Regions from separate parts of the Saxibacter everestensis genome, predicted to be linked through region 1. Evidence: predicted binding sites of a transcription regulator. Region 1 holds the regulator's gene; each other region holds the start of a gene.
The links. The regulator LexA, encoded in region 1, represses DNA repair genes until DNA is damaged. The targets are predictions, from matches to a motif close to TCGAACANNTGTTCGA.

Region 1 (6,691 bases):
GCGCCGCCCGGCCGCAGTGGGATGAACGAGGACGTCCTGAGTGAGATAGCAGAGCTGATCAACGCCTCCGGAGGCGGAGCGCTTGGGTTGTTCTCCTCCCGCCGTGCCGCGGAGGCGGCAGCGGCCGAAATGCGTACCCGCGTCGAGGTGCCGATCATGTGCCAGGGGGAGGATGCGACACCCACACTGGTCCGCCGGTTCGCCGCGAGCCGGTCCGCCTGCCTATTCGGCACGCTCTCGCTGTGGCAGGGCGTCGACGTGCCCGGCGATAGTTGCCGACTCGTCATCATCGACCGCATTCCATTTCCCCGCCCCGACGACCCGCTGTCCTCGGCGCGCACCGAGGCAGCCGCCTCCCGTGGCGCGAACGGCTTCATGACAGTTGCCGCGACCCATGCCGCGATCCGGCTGGCCCAGGGAGCCGGTCGACTGATTCGGACCAGCACCGATCGTGGCGTGGTGGCGATCCTGGACTCCCGGCTGGCGACCGCGAGGTATGGCGGCTTCCTCCGGGCCTCACTGCCTCAGCTCTGGGCGACCACAGATCCGGAAATAGTGCGTGGAGCGCTCACACGGCTCGACGCGCCCGGATAGCTCACGGCTGCGTCCGTCTCGGCAAGGTGAGGATTTCGGCTCCGTCTTGGGTGATGGCGATCGTGTGTTCACTGTGGGCTGTGCGACAGCCGGTCGCACTTCGGAGCGTCCACCCGTCGGCATCGGTGACGAGTTCGGCGGTGTCCGCCATGACCCATGGCTCCAGTGCGAGCAGCAGCCCAGGGCGCAGCTTGTACCCGCGGCCGGGTCTTCCGGTGTTCGCCACGTGCGGGTCCTGGTGCATCGTTGATCCGATGCCATGACCTCCGAACTCGGTGTTGATCGGGTACCCCGCTTCGCTGAGCACCGAGCCGATGGCATGGGAGATATCGCCGATCCGGGCCCCGGGTCCGGCAGCGGCTATCCCTGCGCTCAGTGCGCGTTCGGTGGCGCTGATCATCGCGACGCTCTCCGGCGGCTTCGATTCGCCCACGACGAAGCTGATGGCGGAGTCCGCAGCGACGTCGCCCTTGGAGACGGCGAGGTCCAGTGTCAGCAGGTCGCCGTCGGCAAGCGTGTAGTCGTGTGGCAGTCCGTGGAGCACGGCGTCGTTGACGGCCGTGCAGATGTAGTGGCCGAACGGCCCGCGTCCGAAGGATGGCGCGTAGTCGACATAGCAGGACTGCGCTCCGGCCTCGACGATCATGGCCGCGGCCCAGCGGTCGATGTCCAGGAGGTTCGTGCCGATCGTGGTGCGGTTCTTCAGTGACTGCAGAATGTCGGCGACCAGGGCGCCAGTGGCCTTTGCCTGTGCCAGTTCGGTGGCGTTCAGTATCTCGATCATGCGGAATCCTTCTCATGCAGCCAATAACTATACCGGTCATACTATCCCGGTATTAGAATTGGATCCATGGTCAGGTTGCCGCTCACTCCAGCAGAGGTCGAGCGCGGAGAGCGCCTTGGTGCCCTGTTGCGTCGAACCAGGGGAGAGCGCTCGATGCTCGAGACCGCGCTCGACGCACGCGTTTCACCGGAGACCCTCCGGAAGATCGAGACGGGCAGGGTGGCGACCCCTGCCTTCCCAACTATCGCTGCGATCGCTGACGTCCTCGGCCTGTCTCTAGATGCGGTGTGGGCCGAGATCAACCAGCCCGAACAGTCGGCCCGAATAGGCAACGCCCCAGTCAGTGCGGCTCGCGCGGGCTAAAACCGTGCTGACTATACGCTGCGCAGTACCGCTACGACACGGCCCATAACCGTCGCCTCATCGCCGTTAATCGGCTCGAACGATGGGTTATGCGGCAACAACCAGATGTGCTTGCCGTCCCGCTTCAGCGTCTTCACGGTCGCATCGCCGTCCAGCATGGCGGCGACGATCTCACCGTTCTCCGCCGTCGGCTGCTGCCGGACGACCACCCAGTCACCGTCGCAGATAGCGGCATCGATCATCGAATCGCCGACCACCTTGAGCAGGAACAACTCGCCGTTGCCGACGAGCTGGCGGGGTAGGGCGAAGACATCGTCAACGGCTTGTTCCGCGAGGATCGGACCGCCGGCGGCAATTCGGCCGACCACCGGCACCATTGTCGTGTTGGCCGATGTTTCCGCCGAGACAGGCACCTCGAAGTCGCTGGCGTTCATCACCTCGATGGCGCGCGGACGTTTGGGGTCCCGGCGCAGGAACCCCAGTCGTTCGAGCTGGCTCAGCTGGTGCGCAACGCTGGAGAGGCTGGCCAGGCCGACCGCCTTGCCGATCTCGCGCATGCTTGGCGGATAGCCGCGGACGGCCACCGAATGCCGGATGGTCTCGAGGACCAACTGCTGACGCGCGGTGAGCCGGCGGAAGTTCGGCACGTCCTGCAGTTCGTGCACCGAGGCTTCGCTGAGGCCGTGCATGCTTTCGGTACGGGCTCTGGCGTCAGCGATATCGGAGTCGATCTCGTCGTTGCGGGGGCGGCCGATCCTTCGGCTTGGCTTCTCTGAGTCCGTCACGGGAGATCCTCATCTGTCGGTGCTGCTGGCTCGTATCTGCGTCCGGCCTGCCAGTCAACCGGCCCGTTTCCCCAAGCTGCGGGGACCGCCATAGCGCGGAACCGGAGTGACTGTCAGTGCTGGCTGTAAGGCTGTGCCTAGTAGAAGACCAAGTAAGAGGTCAGCTAAGAAACGTACAACCGCGGCAGCCAGCCGGTGTAGTCCCAGCCTAGTCAAACGGACGCCGGGATTCAAACGTTTGTTCGAGGAATTTTCGAATAACTGTGGACAAGTGTTCGAATCGGGTGGTACTAATAGTACATACCTTCTATCGAACAGACGTTCGACCGCTGGATGGTTCGACTGGCAGCTCGATACGACGCACAAAGGAGATTGGACAGATGAGTTCAACGATTGCAGCAACCGGATTCGCCGGTGTTCGACTAAATCGCCGCGGTCGCCTGGTCATGTCCGTGCTGGCGGCGCTCGTTCTGATTGGCGCAGTGCTTGCGCTCTCTGCCACGTTCAGCGTTGTCTCGGGGATGCTGTTTCATGCCGAGGCTCAGGCAAATTCTTCCACCGCAGAGGTGGTTGAGTACGTCACAGTGCAGGACGGTCAGACGCTGTGGGGGATTGCAAGCGAAGCGGCCCCGAACTCCGACCCGCGCGACACGATTACCAAAATCGTCGAACTGAACCAGTTGGACGGCACCGTGGTGCGGACCGGCCAGCGTCTGGCGATTCCGGAGTACCAGTAAACTTTAGGGGTGACTAGAGCATCCCTTAACGATCTTCCGCTTCGAGACGACCTGCGTGGCCGCCAGCCGTACGGCGCCCCCCAGCTGGATGTCAATGTCCGCCTGAATGTGAACGAGAACTCCTATGCAGTTCCGGAATCGGTCGCCCTGGCCATCGTTGAAGCCGTTGCCGCCCAGGTGCGCACGCTCAATCGGTACCCCGACCGCGAGTTCACCGCGCTTCGGGAGAAGCTGGCGAAGTACCTCAATGCGGGGTTGGATGACGAGCACAGACTGACCGCGGACAATATCTGGGCCGCGAACGGGTCCAATGAAGTGCTTCAGCAGATCGTGCAGGCATTCGGTGGACACGACCGAACCGCATTGGGCTTTGTTCCCAGCTACTCGATGCATCCGATCATCAGCCAGGGCATCTCAACACGATGGATGGCCGTCGATCGCGATGCCGATTTCCAGGTCGATCGGGAGGACGCCGTCAGGGCGGTTACCGAACTTCAGCCTGATGTTGTCTTCCTGTGCACGCCGAACAACCCCTCGGGCACCGCGCTGGATCTCGCCACGATCGAAGCCATTTACGATGTCGCTCCGGGAATCGTGATTGTCGATGAGGCCTATGCGGAGTTCTCTCGTAGCGGAACCCGATCGGCTTTGACGCTGTTGCCGGGCCGCGAGCGGCTCATAGTCTCGCGCACCATGAGTAAGGCGTTCTCGCTCGCCGGGGCGCGCGTAGGCTATCTTGCCGCCGATCCCGCGGTGACTGATGCCATCCGGCTGGTCCGGCTGCCGTACCACCTTTCGGCTCTCACTCAGGCGGCCGCCGGTGCGGCGCTGGATCACTCCGACGAGCTGCTTGGCAACGTGGAAGCCCTGAAGGCGCAGCGGGATAGAATTGTGCAGACGCTTCCGCGGTTCGGCGTTCGCCCGTTTCCCTCCGACTCGAACTTCGTCTTGTTCGGGGGGCTGTCCGACGCACACACGGTATGGCAGCGTCTGCTCGATCGCGGAATCCTTATCCGCGATGTCGGCATCCCGGGGCATCTCCGCGTCAATGCCGGCACCGAAGCCGAGACCAGCGCTTTCCTCGATGCGCTGGGCGAAATCCTAGGAGAAACACCGCAGTGAGTGCCAACACCACAGTCAGCGTCCGACGGGCGACCCGCGAAAGGGTCACCAGCGAGTCCACTGTCTCCGTCAGCGTCAACCTGGACGGAACAGGTGTTTCCGACATCTCGACCTCGGTGCCGTTCTACGACCACATGCTGACTGCCTTGTCGAAGCACTCGTTGATCGACCTGACGGTCAAGTCACACGGCGACACCGATATTGACGCGCACCACACGGTGGAGGACACCGCGATCGTGCTCGGCGACGCGCTGAAGGATGCGCTCGGCGACAAGGCCGGAATCCGTCGATTTGGCGATGCAACCGTTCCGTTGGACGAGGCTCTCGCCCAAGCTGTGGTAGACGTCTCCGGGCGTCCCTACGTCGTTCACACCGGAGAGCCCGAAGGCCAGCAGTACCACCTGATCGGCGGTCACTTCACCGGCTCACTGACTCGGCACGTCGTCGAGTCACTTGCGCTGCATGCGGGTATTGCGGTTCACCTTCGCCTGCTGGCCGGCCGCGATCCCCACCACATCGTGGAGGCCCAGTTCAAGGCGTTGGCCCGCGCATTGCGGATGGCAGTCGAACCGGATCCGCGCGTCACCGGCATTCCCAGCACGAAGGGCGCGCTGTGAGCGGCGAGACCGATCCTGGCGTCGCTGAAAATGGGCGAGTCGCGCGCGACAACCGGGTCGTCGTCCTCACGCCGTTCGCAAAGGCTGACCAGTTGGCAGCGGCCTGCGTGTTGGCGAAGATCCACGGTCATGTTGTGCCGGTGGGTGACTTCAATGCCGTGGTGGTTGCCGAACCAGATCTAGAGCTGGCCCGCGAACAGGCTGCCAGCCTCTCGAAGCTTTCCGGACGGAACGAAGTGTTGCTCCTGGTCCGTGACGGTGGCCAGATCGATTCCTCACAGTGGCGTCGCGGACTGCACGAGGCGGATGTTCCGGCTGGCCTGGCGCTGTCCAAATTGCCCGATGTCCTGGAGAAGGTGCTGCTCGGAAGCGTGGAGGCCGCCGAGGTATCGGGCAGTATCGACACCAGGTCGATGAGCCGGCTAGAGGCGAGCGCCGCGACGATGAGTCCGGAGCGGATGAGGACTGCGCGAACCGCGATGCTCTGGCTACTCGGTGGTTTACTCGCCTTCGTCTTGCTGATCGTATTTGTGGTCATCGCCGTCGCCGGCAACTCGACGGCGTGGTTCGGCGCAGTCGTGACCGCGCTCCTGACGGCCGCGGCGGCCTGGCGGGCGATGCGGCTGCTGCGCGGAGGGAAAACCTGATGACTAGCCCATCGGTTGTGGTGCTCGATTACGGCTCGGGCAACGTCCGTTCTGCGTTCCGTGCAGTGGAGCGCACCGGTGCCTCGGTCGAACTCACACCGTCCGTCGACAAAGCGATGGCCGCCGATGGCGTGGTGATCCCCGGGGTGGGAGCTTTTTCCTCGGTGGTCGCCGATCTGCGCAGGGTGGGCGGAGACAGGCTGATTGCGGATCGGCTCGCTGACCAGAAGCCAGTGCTGGCAATCTGCGTCGGCCTGCAGGTGCTCTTCACCGAGGGGGTCGAGGGCGGCGAGCAAAGCACAGGTCTTGGTATTTGGCCTGGAACGGTACGCAGGCTGGCGGCGCCCGTTGTACCGCACATGGGCTGGGCCACGGTCGAAGCGCCCACCGACTCGGTGTTGTTCGATGGAATTGGTTCGGAACGGTTTTACTTCGTGCATTCCTATGCCGCCACCCAAGCTCCCGATAATACGTCGGTGACTTGGGCAGAGCACGGCGAGCGCTTTGTGGCGGCCGTCGAGGACGGCGCGTTGAGCGCAACGCAGTTCCACCCCGAGAAGTCCGGTGACGCGGGCCGCAGACTGTTGACCAATTGGGTGAACACCCTGCGGTAGGCGCTGTGCCGCTGGTATCCGCGATCTACGTCGACCCATATTCTTCACAGCAAAGGAACACAATGCCAGAGATCAACGACAGCCCCCGGCTGGTCCTGCTTCCGGCCGTCGATGTCGCCGACGGTAAGGCCGTCCGCCTGGTACAGGGCGAGGCAGGGACCGAAACCGACTACGGCAGCCCGCTTGACGCGGCCCGCGCCTGGGAAGACGATGGCGCCGAATGGATTCATCTTGTCGACCTGGATGCTGCCTTCGGCCGTGGCGACAACCAGAGCCTGCTCCGCAAGGTGACGCAATCGCTGAACATCAAAGTCGAGCTTTCCGGCGGTATCCGCGACACCGAGTCGCTGGAGCGCGCGCTCGACACCGGTGCCGAGCGGGTCAATATCGGCACAGCCGCGCTGGAGAACCCGGAATGGACCGCCGAG
Region 2 (6,691 bases), 880 kb from region 1:
CCTACTCACTATGTGGCTCTGCGCCAGGAGTCGGTTGACGCCGCCATCGCGTCGCTCGCCGAACATCGCGAATACCTTAAAGCGCTGAGCCCGGAGCCGGTCGCCGAGCAGGCGCGGGCGGTGGTTGGCGGGTCGGTCAACGCCGGCCGGATCGAGCTGCGGGTCTTCGGCGCATAGTCGCCATCAGGTTTGGAATAGCCAGGTCGCCATCAGATTTGGAATAGCGAGGCGCGGCACGGTGTTAGAAGATTAGTTGACACTTCAACTAAGTGCGGTAGAGTTGATGCATAAGCATGAACCGCCTAAGGAACCACGAACACAAGGAGTACATCGATGACCGTTCCATCCGGACTGACAAAAGGCACCTGGACCCTCGACGGCGCACACAGCGAGGTCGGCTTTGCCGTTCGTCACGCGGGCATCAGCAAGGTTCGGGGTAGCTTCGACCTGGTCGAGGCTGGCCTGAATGTTGGCGACTCTCTCGCCGATTCAAGTGTGACTGCGGTCGCGAAAGCCGACAGCTTCAATTCCGGCGACGACAACCGCGACGCCCATGTCCGTGGCGAGGACTTCTTCGATACCGCCAAGTTCCCGGAACTCTCGTTTGCGTCCACCGGACTTAGCGGTGACGGCGAAGCCTTCAAGCTCGCCGGTGACCTGACAATCCGCGGAATCACCAAGCCGGTCACATTCGATGCGGAGTTCAACGGAGTTGCGGTCGATGCTTTCGGAACCACGCGCACCGGCATTTCCGCAAACACTGTGATCAGTCGCAAGGAATTCGGCCTAACCTGGAATGCGGCACTTGAGGCCGGTGGCGTCCTGGTCAGCGACAAGGTAGCGATCAACCTCGACGTGGCTTTTGTGGCTCCTAGTGAGTAAGTAGCTTTCGGCGGCGCAACGCCCTGGGGCGGATTTCGTATCCGCTCCAGGGCGTTGTGCGTCTCTAGCGCGTAGCGTGATCTCGCCGTTGCAAGGATGCCGATGTGAAGCCTGCGAACATCCCTGCTGCGATACCCGATCCGGTTTTCTGGTCGCTATAGTTCGCCGTTGGCTGCCTTGCTGAGCTCTGGGAGGATCTTTTCCAGTGTCCAGTCAACGCTGAGCACGGATGGTTGGCTCAGACCGGCGATCACCTGTGTGTCGTCCAGTATCAAAGCGCTGTGGTTCTTCACGGCGCCGAGCTGTCGGGTGAGGTCGTTCTTGTGGAATTCTTCGATGGACATGTCATCGACATATCCGACGATCACGTCCGCATCGACCTGATTAACCTTCTCCCAGGCGACGTCGGCGTAGAAGTTCTCGTCCTTGCTTTCGCGGACGATTTTCTCAACTCCCGGAGCGTTCCGGAAACCGAGTTCATTGAGTAGCTGGACCCGTGGATCCGTCGGCTTGTATACATTGATGAGCTGTTTGCCGAAGTACGGAACGGACACGGTCTTTCCGGCGAATTCCGGGTGCTGTTCGGCTGCGGCCGCGATCTTCTGAGTGGTCTCTTCGACTAGCTTCTCGGCCTCGTCGGTCTTGCCGATTGCTTTGCCGATGATGGTGGTCTGATCCTGCCAGCTGGTCTGCCAGGCCTTGTCCGGGTAAGCGACGGTCGGCGCGATCTCGGACAGTTTATTGTACGCCGCGTCGTCGAAACCCTCGTATGGTGCGAGGATGACGTCCGGTTCGAGCGAGAGGATCTCTTCGTAGGGCGGTCCGTCGGCGGTATCCAACAGGGTTGTCTCGGAGCTCTTGTAGTGCTCGGCCGTCCACGGCATTACGCCGTCCTTGTTGGCGCCGTAAGCATAGGACGGCATGCCGACCGGCGTCTGGCCGAGAGCGTAAACGACGTCCTGGGCATTCCAGCCAAGCGTGACGATGCGCTGTGGCTGCTGCTCGATAGTCGTCTCGCCGAAGACATTCTTGATGGTCACCGGGAACGGGCCGCCGGATTCGGCTGGGCCGGCCTCGGGTGCGGTTCCGCCTCCGCAGGCTGCGAGAACGGAAATGGCCAGCGCGGCCGCGGCCGCGCTGGCGGAACGCCGGATGAACTTTCGACGGGTGGTCACAATCGGTACTCCTTCATGAAATTAGGCAAGGTAAACCTAACATGCAATCGGGATTCCGCCCAGCTGGCCAGGGGGGAGTGGCTTCAGAACAGTGCGGGATTTGCTGTCTCTCGCGGAGCGTCTTTGTTCTGGGGATGCAATCCGGCTGGAAATCCGGTCCGCCGGCTGAGTCGTCGCGGCTCGATGTTCGCATCGCGGTTAAAACCGTGCTTGGTCAACAGTGGCCGAACCGTGTCGCGCAATCGGTCGCGGTAAGTCCTGGGCGCATAGGCGCCGGCGGCGTAGAGCGATTCGTAGCGCTCCACCAGCTCGGGGTGTTCTCGCCCCAGCCACTGCATGAACCAGTCCTTCGTGCCCGGGCGCAGGTGAAGGGCGCTCACTGTCACGCCGGTCGCGCCCGCGCCGGCTAGGCCGGCCAGCAACTGGTCGAGTTGTTCCGTGTTGTCGTTCAGCCATGGAAGGACCGGGGCGATGAAGACGCCACACGGCAGGCCGGCATCCGTAATCGCCTTGATCAGTTCCAGCCGGGCACGCGGAGAGGGTGTGCCAGGCTCGAGACGATCCTGCAGTTCGGGTGCAAGCAGGGCGAGTGAGATACCGATTCCCACTGGCACTCGCTCGGCCGCCTGGACAAGAATCTTCAGGTCGCGCCGAATCAGGGTGCCTTTGGTCAGAATAGAAAAAGGTGTGCCGGCGCCGGCAAGTGCTTCGATGATCCCGGGCATGAGTCGATACCTGCCCTCGGCGCGCTGATAGGGGTCTGTGTTGGTGCCGAGTGCGACATGCTGGTTCCGCCAGGACGGTTTTGCCAGTTCGCGTCGCAGAACTTCCCCGATATTGGTCTTGACCACGATTTGGGTGTCGAAGCCGCTGCCGGCGTCGAAGTCCAGGTAGGTGTGGGTGTTTCGGGCAAAGCAGTACACGCACTGATGCAGGCAGCCGCGGTACGGATTGATTGTCCAGCCGAACGGCATATCCGACTCGCCGGTGACCTTGTTCAGCGCGGACTTCGCGTGGACCTCGTGAAATGTGACGCCGGCGAACTCGGGCGTCTGCACCGACCGGACGAAGCCCTGAAGTGCAGTCATGCCGGGCAGTGCTCCGGCGTCGTCGCTTGATAGTTTCTGCCCGTCCCATCGCATGATGTCATTCGAACATGCATTCGAATATTGCGCAAGGGAGTGCACCTGGTACACATCGGCCGGTCAGGGGAGCCGCGGCAGGCCTGACGTGCCCGCCGGGTGGTTACGAAATGTGCAGCGACCGGATCGTGTTGGCCGACTAGCCGGTAAGGTACGCACCGTGACTATTGCATCCCCTATTCCCAAGTCCCCGCGCTCCGAAGCGCAGCGCCGCAGCGGCCGCCAGATCGTCGCTGCCTCGGTCGGCAACGTCGTCGAGTGGTACGACTGGTATACCTATTCGTTCCTTGCCGTGTTCTTCTCCGCGCAGATTTTCCACACGGATGACAAGGTTGCCAGCCTGCTCAGCAGCTTCGCCGTCTTCGCAGTCGGCTTTTTCATGCGCCCGGTCGGCGGGCTGGTCCTTGGTTCGTTGGCCGACAAGCTCGGCCGCAAGAACATCCTGACCCTGACCATCCTGCTGATGGGCGCGAGTAGCCTGTTGATCGCGATTGTGCCGACCTATGCGCAGGTAGGAGTGCTTTCGCCGATTCTGCTGGTGCTCGCGCGGCTGATTGGCGGCTTCTCCGTCGGCGGCGAGTTCGCCGCGAACAGCACCTTCCTCGTGGAAAGTGCGCCGCCGGGGCGTCGCGGGCTTTTCGCGTCGTTCCAGTACGTGTCGACTACGATCGGCCAGCTGATTGCCTCCGGTTTCGCCGCGATCCTCGCCGTCAGCCTGTCCTCAGCCGACCTCACCTCGTGGGGTTGGCGACTGCCGTTTGTGCTGGGCGCGGTTCTGAGCCTCGTCGGTCTGGTGATTCGGCGCACAGCGAGCGAAACCACGGCAGTACCGGAGAAGAAACAGGATCGGCCGAAGTTGTTCGAGGCGATCATCCATCATCCGAAGGCATCCCTGCTCATCTGTGGCGTGACGATTGCCGGAACCATCGCCTACTACACGTGGACGACATATCTGCCCACCTACGCGCAGCAGAATGGCGGTGTCGACCCGGCGAAGGCCTTGCTGGTGAGCACAATCGCTCTGATCTTCTTCGCGCTGATCCAACCTGTTTTCGGAATTCTCTCCGACCGGGTCGGCCGCAAACCGTTACTGCTGGCCTTCTCCGGCATCTTCGCGCTCGGAATCGTGCCGGCTCTGGCTTACGTTCGCTCCGGCCCGTCATTTGCCGGGCTTCTGCTTCTGACCCTTGCCGGCATGGTCGTCGTGACCGGCTATACCTCGATCGGCGTGGCGGTCAACGCGGAACTGTTCCCGGCTCGGGTGCGCGCAGCCGGCATCGGGTTCCCGTACTCCCTGACGGTTGCGGCGTTCGGCGGAACTGCGCCGTTCATGGGGACGCTGTTCAAGGACGTCGGCAGGCCGGAGCTATTCGGTTGGTACGCGGCAGCTTTGGCCGTCGTTTCCTTCATCGTCTACCTCCGGATGGCCGAGACTGCGAGAAAAGAACTCGACTAGGCGCCCGTTGCGGGATGCGGTTGGGGCCGGCGGGGGTCGAGCGTGCCCTGCTCGAGTCCGACGCGTTCGAAGGCAAGGAACTCGTTGCGAAAGATGTCCGCAAGCTGCTCCGACTCCGCGCGTGCCGCGCTGAATCCACCCCATCCGGCTTCGCGGGCGCTTGCTTCGCGCAGGGTGAAGTGCCTGTCGCCATCGCGTGCGGTCAGCACATCGTCCGTCTCGACACCCTCGGCCCGGAACCAGTCGTTGAGCGCGACAGCGGCATTCCGGAAGTTCAGAAATGCTGTGTGGACCGCTGTGTTCTCGAATTCTGTGTCCTGGTGGGAACGGACGAATTCCGACAGTGCGGAGATGTCACTTGCATACCAGGAGGTCAACGTCGGCGTAATCCGCAGCCACTGTACGAAGCCGGTGTTGTTGGGGAACAGCGACATGATGGCGTTTGCGCTGGTGGTGTCGGCGGATGTCTCATCGACTATCGGCCTGAAACCGGCTAGCTCCTCTGCCAGCCTGCGACGTTCGCCCTGGGCCTCGGTCAGTGAGCCACTGATCCGGTCGCGGTCTGTCGTGACGGCATCAAGCTCGGTCTTGCCACGCTCTGCCAGGTACATGGCTGTCAGTGCGCCGACAAGTACCAGAACCGGGCCAAGCCAGGGCAGTGAAACCAGGAGGTTCCGCAGCGGTGGGACCAGGAGAAACAGCAGCGCCAGCACTGCGTAAACCGCAATCAGTCTGGCCAGCGTCGATGTCTTCACGTACTCGATGTAGTTGCGCACAGAGGTGAGCATATTCGATCTTCGACACAGGCGTTATTCGCGTCGCAAACGGTTACTGACGCATCCGGCTGACAGTCATCAACCCGAGACCGGTAGTGTCTCAAGCGACGTTACGTGGATCAAAACAGCAGGGCGGGGCGAGACATGACGACTATTTCGGTGATCGGTTGCGGCTACCTCGGTGCGGTGCACGCTGCGGCGATGGCCTCGCTCGGCCATGAGGTGATTGGCGTCGATCTGGACCAACGCAGGATCGACATGCTTTCCGCCAGCAAGGCGCCGTTCTTCGAGCCTGGCCTGGAAGACCTTCTGCATGATGCGCAGGCCTTGGGTAGCCTCAAGTTCAGCACTGACCTGTCCGAGATTTCCGCTGCGTCGGTGCACTTCCTCTGCGTTGGCACGCCCCAGCGGAAGGGCGAGCTGGGGGCAGACATGACGTTCGTGGACGCCGCGTTCAGCTCTGTGTTGCAGCACGCCACGGCGGGCGACCTGATTGTGGGGAAATCAACGGTTCCGGTAGGGACGGCGAGCCGGCTCGCCGAGTTGGCCGGGTCCGCCGATGGAGTACTTGTTGCCTGGAACCCCGAATTTCTGCGCGAGGGACACGCCGTAGAGGACACCCTCTCGCCGGATCGGCTGGTATACGGAGTTCCGGACGGAGCAGCGGGGGAGCAAGCGACAACCCGGCTGGACGAGGTGTACGCGGACATACTGCGCCGGGACACGACGCGCCTGGTGACCGACTACGCGACAGCCGAGTTGGTCAAGACCGCCGCGAACTCCTTCCTCGCCACGAAGATCTCATTTATCAATGCGATGGCGGAGCTGTGCGAGGCGTCCGGTGCCGACGTGACCCAGCTGGCGGACGCGATCGGGATGGATGATCGGATCGGGCGGAAGTTTCTCAATGCCGGCTTGGGATTCGGCGGTGGCTGCCTGCCCAAGGACATTCGGGCATTCATGGCCCGTGCCGGCGAACTCGGCGCCGATCAGGCGGTGGCGTTCCTGCGCGAAATCGACGCGATCAACATGCGGCGCCGGATCAGAATGGTCGACCTAGTCCGGGAGGTGTGCGGCGGCAGCCTGATCGGCAAGCGGGTCACCGTGCTCGGCGCCGCGTTCAAGCCAAACAGTGACGACGTCCGGGATTCACCGGCGCTGAGCGTGGCCGCGCAGCTGTCGCTACAGGGCGCCGACGTCGTCGTCACCGACCCGGAAGCTATCGATAACGCCCGCAGTCGATTCCCCGAACTGAACTAT
Region 3 (6,691 bases), 310 kb from region 1:
CGCCCTTTCGCACGCTGGAGCCGTCAGGAAAGTTCAAACCGCTCATCCGAGTCTGGGCGGTGAATGGAACGAATTCGCCAACATCCAACCCGGCATCGCGGAAACCGTTCCGCTCTGCGAGCGCGACGATGGACTTTCCTTCCGGAGTGGGGTCGCTCAGCGAAGACAGCGCCGCCTGGCGGCTGAGCTCGACTGTCTCGGTCTGGCCGACCGCGGTGAATTCCGCGGCTCGCCGGTTGCCGTAGGTAATCGTTCCGGTCTTGTCCAGAAGCAGCGTCGTCACGTCACCCGCAGCCTCGACAGCGCGACCTGACATTGCGAGCACGTTCCGCTGCACCAGCCTGTCCATGCCGGCAATTCCGATGGCGGAGAGCAGCGCGCCGATGGTGGTCGGGATCAGGCACACCAACAGGGCGACCAGGACTGTCAGGCTGACGGTTGCGCCTGAGAATGCTGCGATCGGGTTGAGCGTAAGTACGACGACCACGAAAACTATGGACAGTGTCGCCAGCAGGATGTTGAGCGCGATCTCGTTCGGTGTCTTCTGCCGCGCTGCCCCTTCGACCAGCCGGATCATCCGGTCGACGAACGACTCGCCGGGCTGGCTGGTAACTCGGACAACGATCCGGTCGGAGAGTACGCGCGTGCCGCCGGTGACCGCCGAGCGGTCGCCGCCCGATTCGCGAATCACCGGTGCCGACTCGCCGGTGATGGCCGATTCATCGACCGAGGCGATGCCTGAGATTACATCGCCATCCGCGGGAATGGATTCTCCAGCGGCGACCACGACGACATCACCCAAGTCGAGTTCTGCCGAGGGCACCGGGCTGATGCCGGAGCCGATCGCGGAAGGATTCCGCTGAGCGTCATATGAATCCACCCGGTTGGCCACTGTGCCCTCCTGGCTGCGGCGCAGACTTGCGGCCTGGGCTTTGCCTCGGCCTTCCGCCACCGACTCGGCAAGGTTGGCGAAGAGCACGGTTAGCCAGAGCCAGACCGCGATCAGCCAATTGAAGGCAGCGCCGCCGGATCGTTCCTGGCCGAGGAACGGCTCGGCGATGGCGACGACAGTGATGAGCGCCGCGCCGACCTCGACGACGAACATCACCGGGGTCCGCCACATCAGACGCGGATCGAGCTTCCGCAAGGCGCCGGGGAGTGCGGCGGCCAGCTGGGCAGGGCGAAAAGCCGCCCGTTGCGACGATCGCGGCGTCGGGCCATCGGGAGGGAGCGTCGCGGTCTTTGGGTTCTCGAGAATCGACATGTTTACTGCAGTCCTTCTGCTAACGGGCCCAGAGCCAGTACTGGGAAAAAGGTGAGTGCGGTGACCAGGACGGTGACACCGCACAGCATCGACACGGCCTGCGCTCGATGAGTGGGTAGGGTGCCAACGGTCACCGGCACCTTGCCCTGCGCGGCAAAAGAACCGGCCAGAGCGAGGACGAACACCATTGGCAGGAAGCGGCCGACCAGCATTGCGATGCCGAGTGCCGTGTTGAACCACGGTGTATCCGCGGTCAGGCCGGCGAAGGCTGAACCGTTGTTGTTGGCGGCCGAGGTGAAGGCGTACAGCACTTCAGAGAAGCCGTGGATTCCCGGGTTCGCAATCGACGTGCTCTCCACATCCTGCCGGATCGCCGGGATGCCGAAGCTCAGCGCAGTCCCGGCCAGCACGAGTGTCGGCATGGTCAGAATGTAGAGGCACGCCAGCTTTATTTCGCGGGACCCGATCTTCTTGCCCAGGTATTCCGGCGTCCGTCCGACGAGAAGTCCCGCGATGAATACGGTGACGATCGCGAGGATCAACATGCCGTAGAGGCCGGAGCCGACACCGCCGGGAGCCACTTCTCCCAGCATCATATTCAGCATCGGCATCATGCCGCCGACGGCCGTGTAGCTGTCGTGCATCGAGTTCACCGCACCGGTGGAGGTCAGCGTGCTCGTGGTTGCGAACAGGGTTGATCCAGGGATTCCAAATCGGGCTTCCTTACCTTCCATCGCTCCACCGGCTGCCTCAGGTCCTGTTCCGGCGCCATTCAGCTCGATGATGGTCAGAAGGCTGAGAGAGACCAGGTAAATCGTCGCCATCGCGGCGAGAATTGCGTATCCCTGGCGCTTGTCGCCGACTATAGTTCCGAAGGTTCGCGGCAGGCTGAACGGAATTGCCAGCATTAGCACCACCTCGAACAGATTGATCCAGGCGGTGGGGTTCTCGAACGGATGCGAGGAGTTCGCATTGAAAAAGCCGCCACCGTTGGTGCCAAGCAGCTTGATGACTTCCTGGGAGGCAACGGGGCCGCCCGGGACGCTCTGAGTCCCGCCGCTTACGGTGTCGAGCGTCGTGAAGCCGTTGAAGTTCTGGATGACGCCGCCGGCAATCAGAACCACGGCGCCGATCACGGCCAAAGGCAACAGCAGCCGGAGCGTGCCGCGGGTAAGATCCACCCAGAAGTTCCCGACCACGCCCTTCCTGCGATAGGCGAATCCGCGCACCAGCGTCATCGCCACGGCGATGCCGACCGCGGCAGAGACGAAGTTCTGCACGGTGAGCCCGACGAGCTGGACTGTGTAGCCCATGGTCTGCTCGGGGGAGTACGACTGCCAGTTCGTGTTGGCGACGAACGACGCTGCGGTGTTGAACGCCAGGCCTTCGGGCACGGACGGCAGCCCGAGCGCATAGGGCAGGAGCGGCTGAGCCCGCTGCAATAGGTAGAGGACCAGGAGGCCCGTCACCGAGAAGGCCAGCACCCCGCGCAGGTATGAGCGCCAAGACTGCTCCGACTCATGGTCAACGCCGATCAGCCGGTAGAAGCCACGCTCGACCGCGAGGTGCTTTCGGCCTGTGTAAACGGTAGCCATATAGTCGCCGAGTGGCCGGTATACGGCGGCGAGAATTGTGGCGACGGCGAGAAACGATGCGATTGCGAACCAGATCTGCATCAGAAGCGCTCCGGTTTCAGCAGGGCGATAACCAGATACACGATTGTGGCCACGCCCAATGCAGCGGCAAGAATGTCGAAGACGATCACAGTTTTTCGACCCCTCGTCCGACGAGGCTAACTAGCACGAACACGGCGATGGTGCCGAGAACGTATACGAGGTCAAGCAAGGAAACTCCCAGTAGCGTAGTTTTTACGATCCCGGTGGGCGTGTAGCGCACCAGGTCAGTACATCGACGATTAGATACCCGCCGTCGCGATAAAACGGCGGTTCTAACGGGTTCCTAACGCTGTCCCGTCGAACCAATACGCCGTGCTTACGCCTCCTGGACGAAATCATTCAGTGGCCACTCAGGGATCGCACAGCGCGGTTTGGCAGGATGGGGCACCAGCCATCGATGACAGCCCAGGGGAAGTAATGAGCAGCGAAGCCGGCAGGAGACACCGATTCTCGGTCGCGCTACTCGGGATCGATGGCGCCGGAAAGACAACGGTGGCGCGCAGTCTGGTGCGGCGCAGCCGGGCTCGGGGTGACGCGGCGTCCCTCTACCGGCATCCGGGTGGACGCAAAACTCTGGACAATGTGGCGCGCAGATTCAACAGCACGGCCGAGGCGGCCCTCGGCAGCCAGGGCCTCACCGTGATCGAGACGGTTACCAGGTCGCTCGCGGTGATCCGTTCGGCTGTTCAATCGCGTCGGCGCGACGGCCTGGTGGTTTTCGACCGGTACATCCACTGCCAGATCGCACTCCGGCGGATGCGTGGGCTGCACAGCAGCCCGTTCCTGCAATGGTTGCTCACGACGCTGCCCAGGCCAGATGTGATCGTGTTCTTCGACATATCACCCCGGCAGGCACATGCCAGGATTCTGGCTCGCGGAATAGACACCGAGCCCCTTGCCATGCTGTGCGAACTTGACGCCGCCTACCGTCAACTGAGCGACTTCGACGACTTCTACCGGATCGACGCCGGCCGACCAGTGGCCGATGTGGTCGACGAGTTGGAGGCAGTTATTTGCGCAGCGGCGAAAAGGAAAGCGGCTCACGGCCTCGTGATCAGCCCTTCTTCAACCATCCAGTCATAGGCGACATCGGCGGGTTCTTCGCCGTCCACGTCGACCTTGCGATTGAGCGCCTGCAGTGCCTCGGTGGTGAGTTTCGGCGAGATCTGGCCGAAGATGTCCGACAGCTCGGGGTAGGTTTCCAGTGTCTCTGTGCGGAACACCGCCGCGGCGTTGTAGGCGGGGAAGAACTTCTCATCGTCTTCCAGCACGACGAGATCGAGCGACTGGATCCGGCCATCAGAGGCAAAAACCTCGCCGAAGTTGCATAGTCCCTGGTCGGTGGCAGTGTAGACCGCACCTGTGTCGAGTATCTCGACGTTCGCGTTCGGGACGTCGCCGGAATCGCCGCGGGACATTCCATAGTGCTCGAGCATTGGATTGAAACCGTCAGCCCGTGAGTTGAATTCGGACTCGATGCAGAACGTTCGCTGTTCCTTAGGCAGCTCGGCGATTTGGGACAACTTGGTCACCCCGAGCTTTTCCGAGGTCTCCCTTGGCATCGCGAACGCGTACGTGTTGTTGAGCGGCGCGGGCATTTCCCAGGTGAGACCGTTCTTCAGGTCGGCATCGTGCACCGCCTGCCATTGCTCCTGTTGGTCCGGTATGCCTTCGGCTTCTGCCAGATAGGTCAGCCAGGCCGTGCCGGTGTACTCCCAGGTCATATCGGCGCGACCGGACACCATCAGCTCCCGGACCGGCTGGCTGCCCGGAACATTCGTCATGTCCTCGACCTCGAAGCCGGCGGCTTTCGCGGCGATGACGCCGATCTTGCCCAGAATGAGCTGCTCGGTGAAGTTCTTTGCGGTGACGGTGATCTCGGCGTCCTCCGGCAGTTCGACTTGCCGGATCGACCCCGGGCCGGCTTCGGCGACGATGGAAGTGGCCGGCTGCAGACCGCAGCCGGCGAGCGCGATGGCGCAGATCCCGGCCAGGACGGCGCCGAGCTGCTTGCCGTGGCTGGTCATCCTCTACAGTCCCTTCGGTCGAGCAATGTGTTCTACGACCCGGCCAAGCCAGTCGATGGTCAGTGCCAGCAAGGCAATCAGCAGTGCGCCTGAAACCAGCACCTTGTTCAGGTACAGGTTGACGCCGGTGGTGATCAGCAGTCCGAGTCCGCCGCCGTTGATGAATGCGGCAAGTGCCGCGGTGCCGACCAGAAGCACGAGCGCCGTTCGGATTCCGGCCAGCATCACCGGGACGGCCAGCGGCAGTTCAACCCTGAACAGCACCGCAAGCGCGCTCATGCCCATGCCGCGGCCGGCCTCGACCAGGCGTGCGTCGACGCCGTCGAGCCCGACCATTGTGTTTCGCAGCACCGGGAGTACGGCGTACACGACCAGCGCGACGACGGCTGCCCGGAAGGAGAAGTCCAGCCAGAACGCGAGAAGTACGATCAGACCGATCGCCGGCGCGGCCTGGCCGACGTTCGCTATCGCCATCACCGGTCCGGTAAGCCGCCGCAGAGGTTTCCGGGTCAGGGCGACGCCCAGCGGGATGGCGATAAGCAGCACGATCACGGCAGAGACGAAGGTGAGCTTCAGGTGCTGAAGCGTGAGTCCCCACAGTGCGGCCGGGGCCAGCGTCGTGAGCTCAGTCTCGGTGAGCTGGGCGTTCAATAGCCAGAGGATGAAGACGGCGAGAATCGCCAGTATCGCGATCGGTTGAATGAGCAACCCACGCCAGGTATGCGCGCCGCCTACGGCTTCGACGCTCGCCTCGGTGTCCGCAGCCGTGTTACTAGTCACCGGACGATGCACCGCCTTCGGTTGCCGGAACGGCTGTGCCGCTGTTGGTGCCGACGGGGGAGTCGTCGTCGCCGGCTGCAGCAGCCTGTGCACGCGCGGCGGTGATGGCGCCCATCACCGTCTCGACATCGATCAGGCCGAGCAGCCGGTCCCGCCGTCCGGTGACGATGGCCGCTCCCATACTTGAGACCAGCATGGTGTCAAGTGCGTCATTGAGCGTGGCCCGGTTGCCGACGATCGGCAGTTTGGCATCGACGGCGCTGCCGATCGATTCAAGCCGGTCCAGCTGGCGCAGCGAGAGCCACTGGATCGGCCGTTCGCGGTCATCGACGATCACGGCGTTCCGGTGCCCGGCCTGTTTGACCCGTTGTGTGATCCCGGCAGCGGAGTCGCCTGGGCGGCCGACGACGGCTTCGGTCAGGTCCACGTCGTCGACCCGGTTCAGGGTGAGCTGTTTGAGACCGGCGCCGGAGCCGATGAAGCTCTCGACGAAGTCGTTTGCCGGCTCGGCCAGGATTCGCTCCGGAGTGTCGTACTGGACGATTTTCGCGCCCTCGGAGAACACCACGATCCAGTCGCCGAGTTTGACCGCCTCATCGAAGTCGTGGGTGACGCAGACGATCGTCTTCTGCAACTCGTCCTGAATCCGGATTAGTTCGTCCTGCAGCCGTTGCCGGGTGATCGGGTCGACGGCGCCGAACGGTTCGTCCATCAACAACACCGGCGGGTCGGCAGCGAGCGCCCGGGCGACGCCGACGCGCTGCTGCTGGCCACCGGACAGCTCCTTCGGGAATCTGTCCCGGTATTGCGCCGGGTCCAGCGACACCAGCTCGAGCAGTTCATCGACCCGGGCGGCTATCCGCTCCTTGCTCCAGCCGAGCATTTTGGGCACGATGCCGATGTTCGTCGCAACCGTCATGTGCGGGAACAGTCCGCCGGCCTGG

Region 2: the regulator LexA is predicted to act here: its motif matches at 3,208-3,223, upstream of LWF01_RS09190 (Rv2578c family radical SAM protein).
Region 3: the regulator LexA is predicted to act here: its motif matches at 3,200-3,215, upstream of LWF01_RS06460 (dTMP kinase).

The regions. Positions count from the first base shown of each region.
Region 1 covers NZ_CP090958.1:1,030,919-1,037,609, forward strand. The annotation lists gene LWF01_RS05045 (ATP-dependent DNA helicase) at 1-594, shown strand, start outside; gene map (type I methionyl aminopeptidase) at 596-1,378, opposite strand; gene LWF01_RS05055 (helix-turn-helix domain-containing protein) at 1,445-1,741, shown strand; gene lexA (transcriptional repressor LexA) at 1,753-2,430, opposite strand; gene LWF01_RS05065 (LysM peptidoglycan-binding domain-containing protein) at 2,907-3,263, shown strand; gene LWF01_RS05070 (histidinol-phosphate transaminase) at 3,273-4,385, shown strand; gene hisB (imidazoleglycerol-phosphate dehydratase HisB) at 4,382-5,002, shown strand; gene LWF01_RS05080 (hypothetical protein) at 4,999-5,649, shown strand; gene hisH (imidazole glycerol phosphate synthase subunit HisH) at 5,649-6,263, shown strand; gene priA (bifunctional 1-(5-phosphoribosyl)-5-((5-phosphoribosylamino)methylideneamino)imidazole-4-carboxamide isomerase/phosphoribosylanthranilate isomerase PriA) at 6,326-6,691, shown strand, end outside.
Region 2 covers NZ_CP090958.1:1,909,569-1,916,259, reverse strand. The annotation lists gene LWF01_RS09205 (PIG-L deacetylase family protein) at 1-177, shown strand, start outside; gene LWF01_RS09200 (YceI family protein) at 334-882, shown strand; gene LWF01_RS09195 (iron-siderophore ABC transporter substrate-binding protein) at 1,038-2,057, opposite strand; gene LWF01_RS09190 (Rv2578c family radical SAM protein) at 2,141-3,199, opposite strand; gene LWF01_RS09185 (MFS transporter) at 3,360-4,655, shown strand; gene LWF01_RS09180 (hypothetical protein) at 4,652-5,443, opposite strand; gene LWF01_RS09175 (UDP-glucose dehydrogenase family protein) at 5,576-6,691, shown strand, end outside.
Region 3 covers NZ_CP090958.1:1,339,130-1,345,820, forward strand. The annotation lists gene kdpB (potassium-transporting ATPase subunit KdpB) at 1-1,264, opposite strand, end outside; gene kdpA (potassium-transporting ATPase subunit KdpA) at 1,267-2,940, opposite strand; gene kdpF (K(+)-transporting ATPase subunit F) at 2,940-3,029, opposite strand; gene LWF01_RS06460 (dTMP kinase) at 3,358-4,023, shown strand; gene LWF01_RS06465 (glycine betaine ABC transporter substrate-binding protein) at 3,981-4,967, opposite strand; gene LWF01_RS06470 (ABC transporter permease) at 4,971-5,747, opposite strand; gene LWF01_RS06475 (ABC transporter ATP-binding protein) at 5,740-6,691, opposite strand, start outside.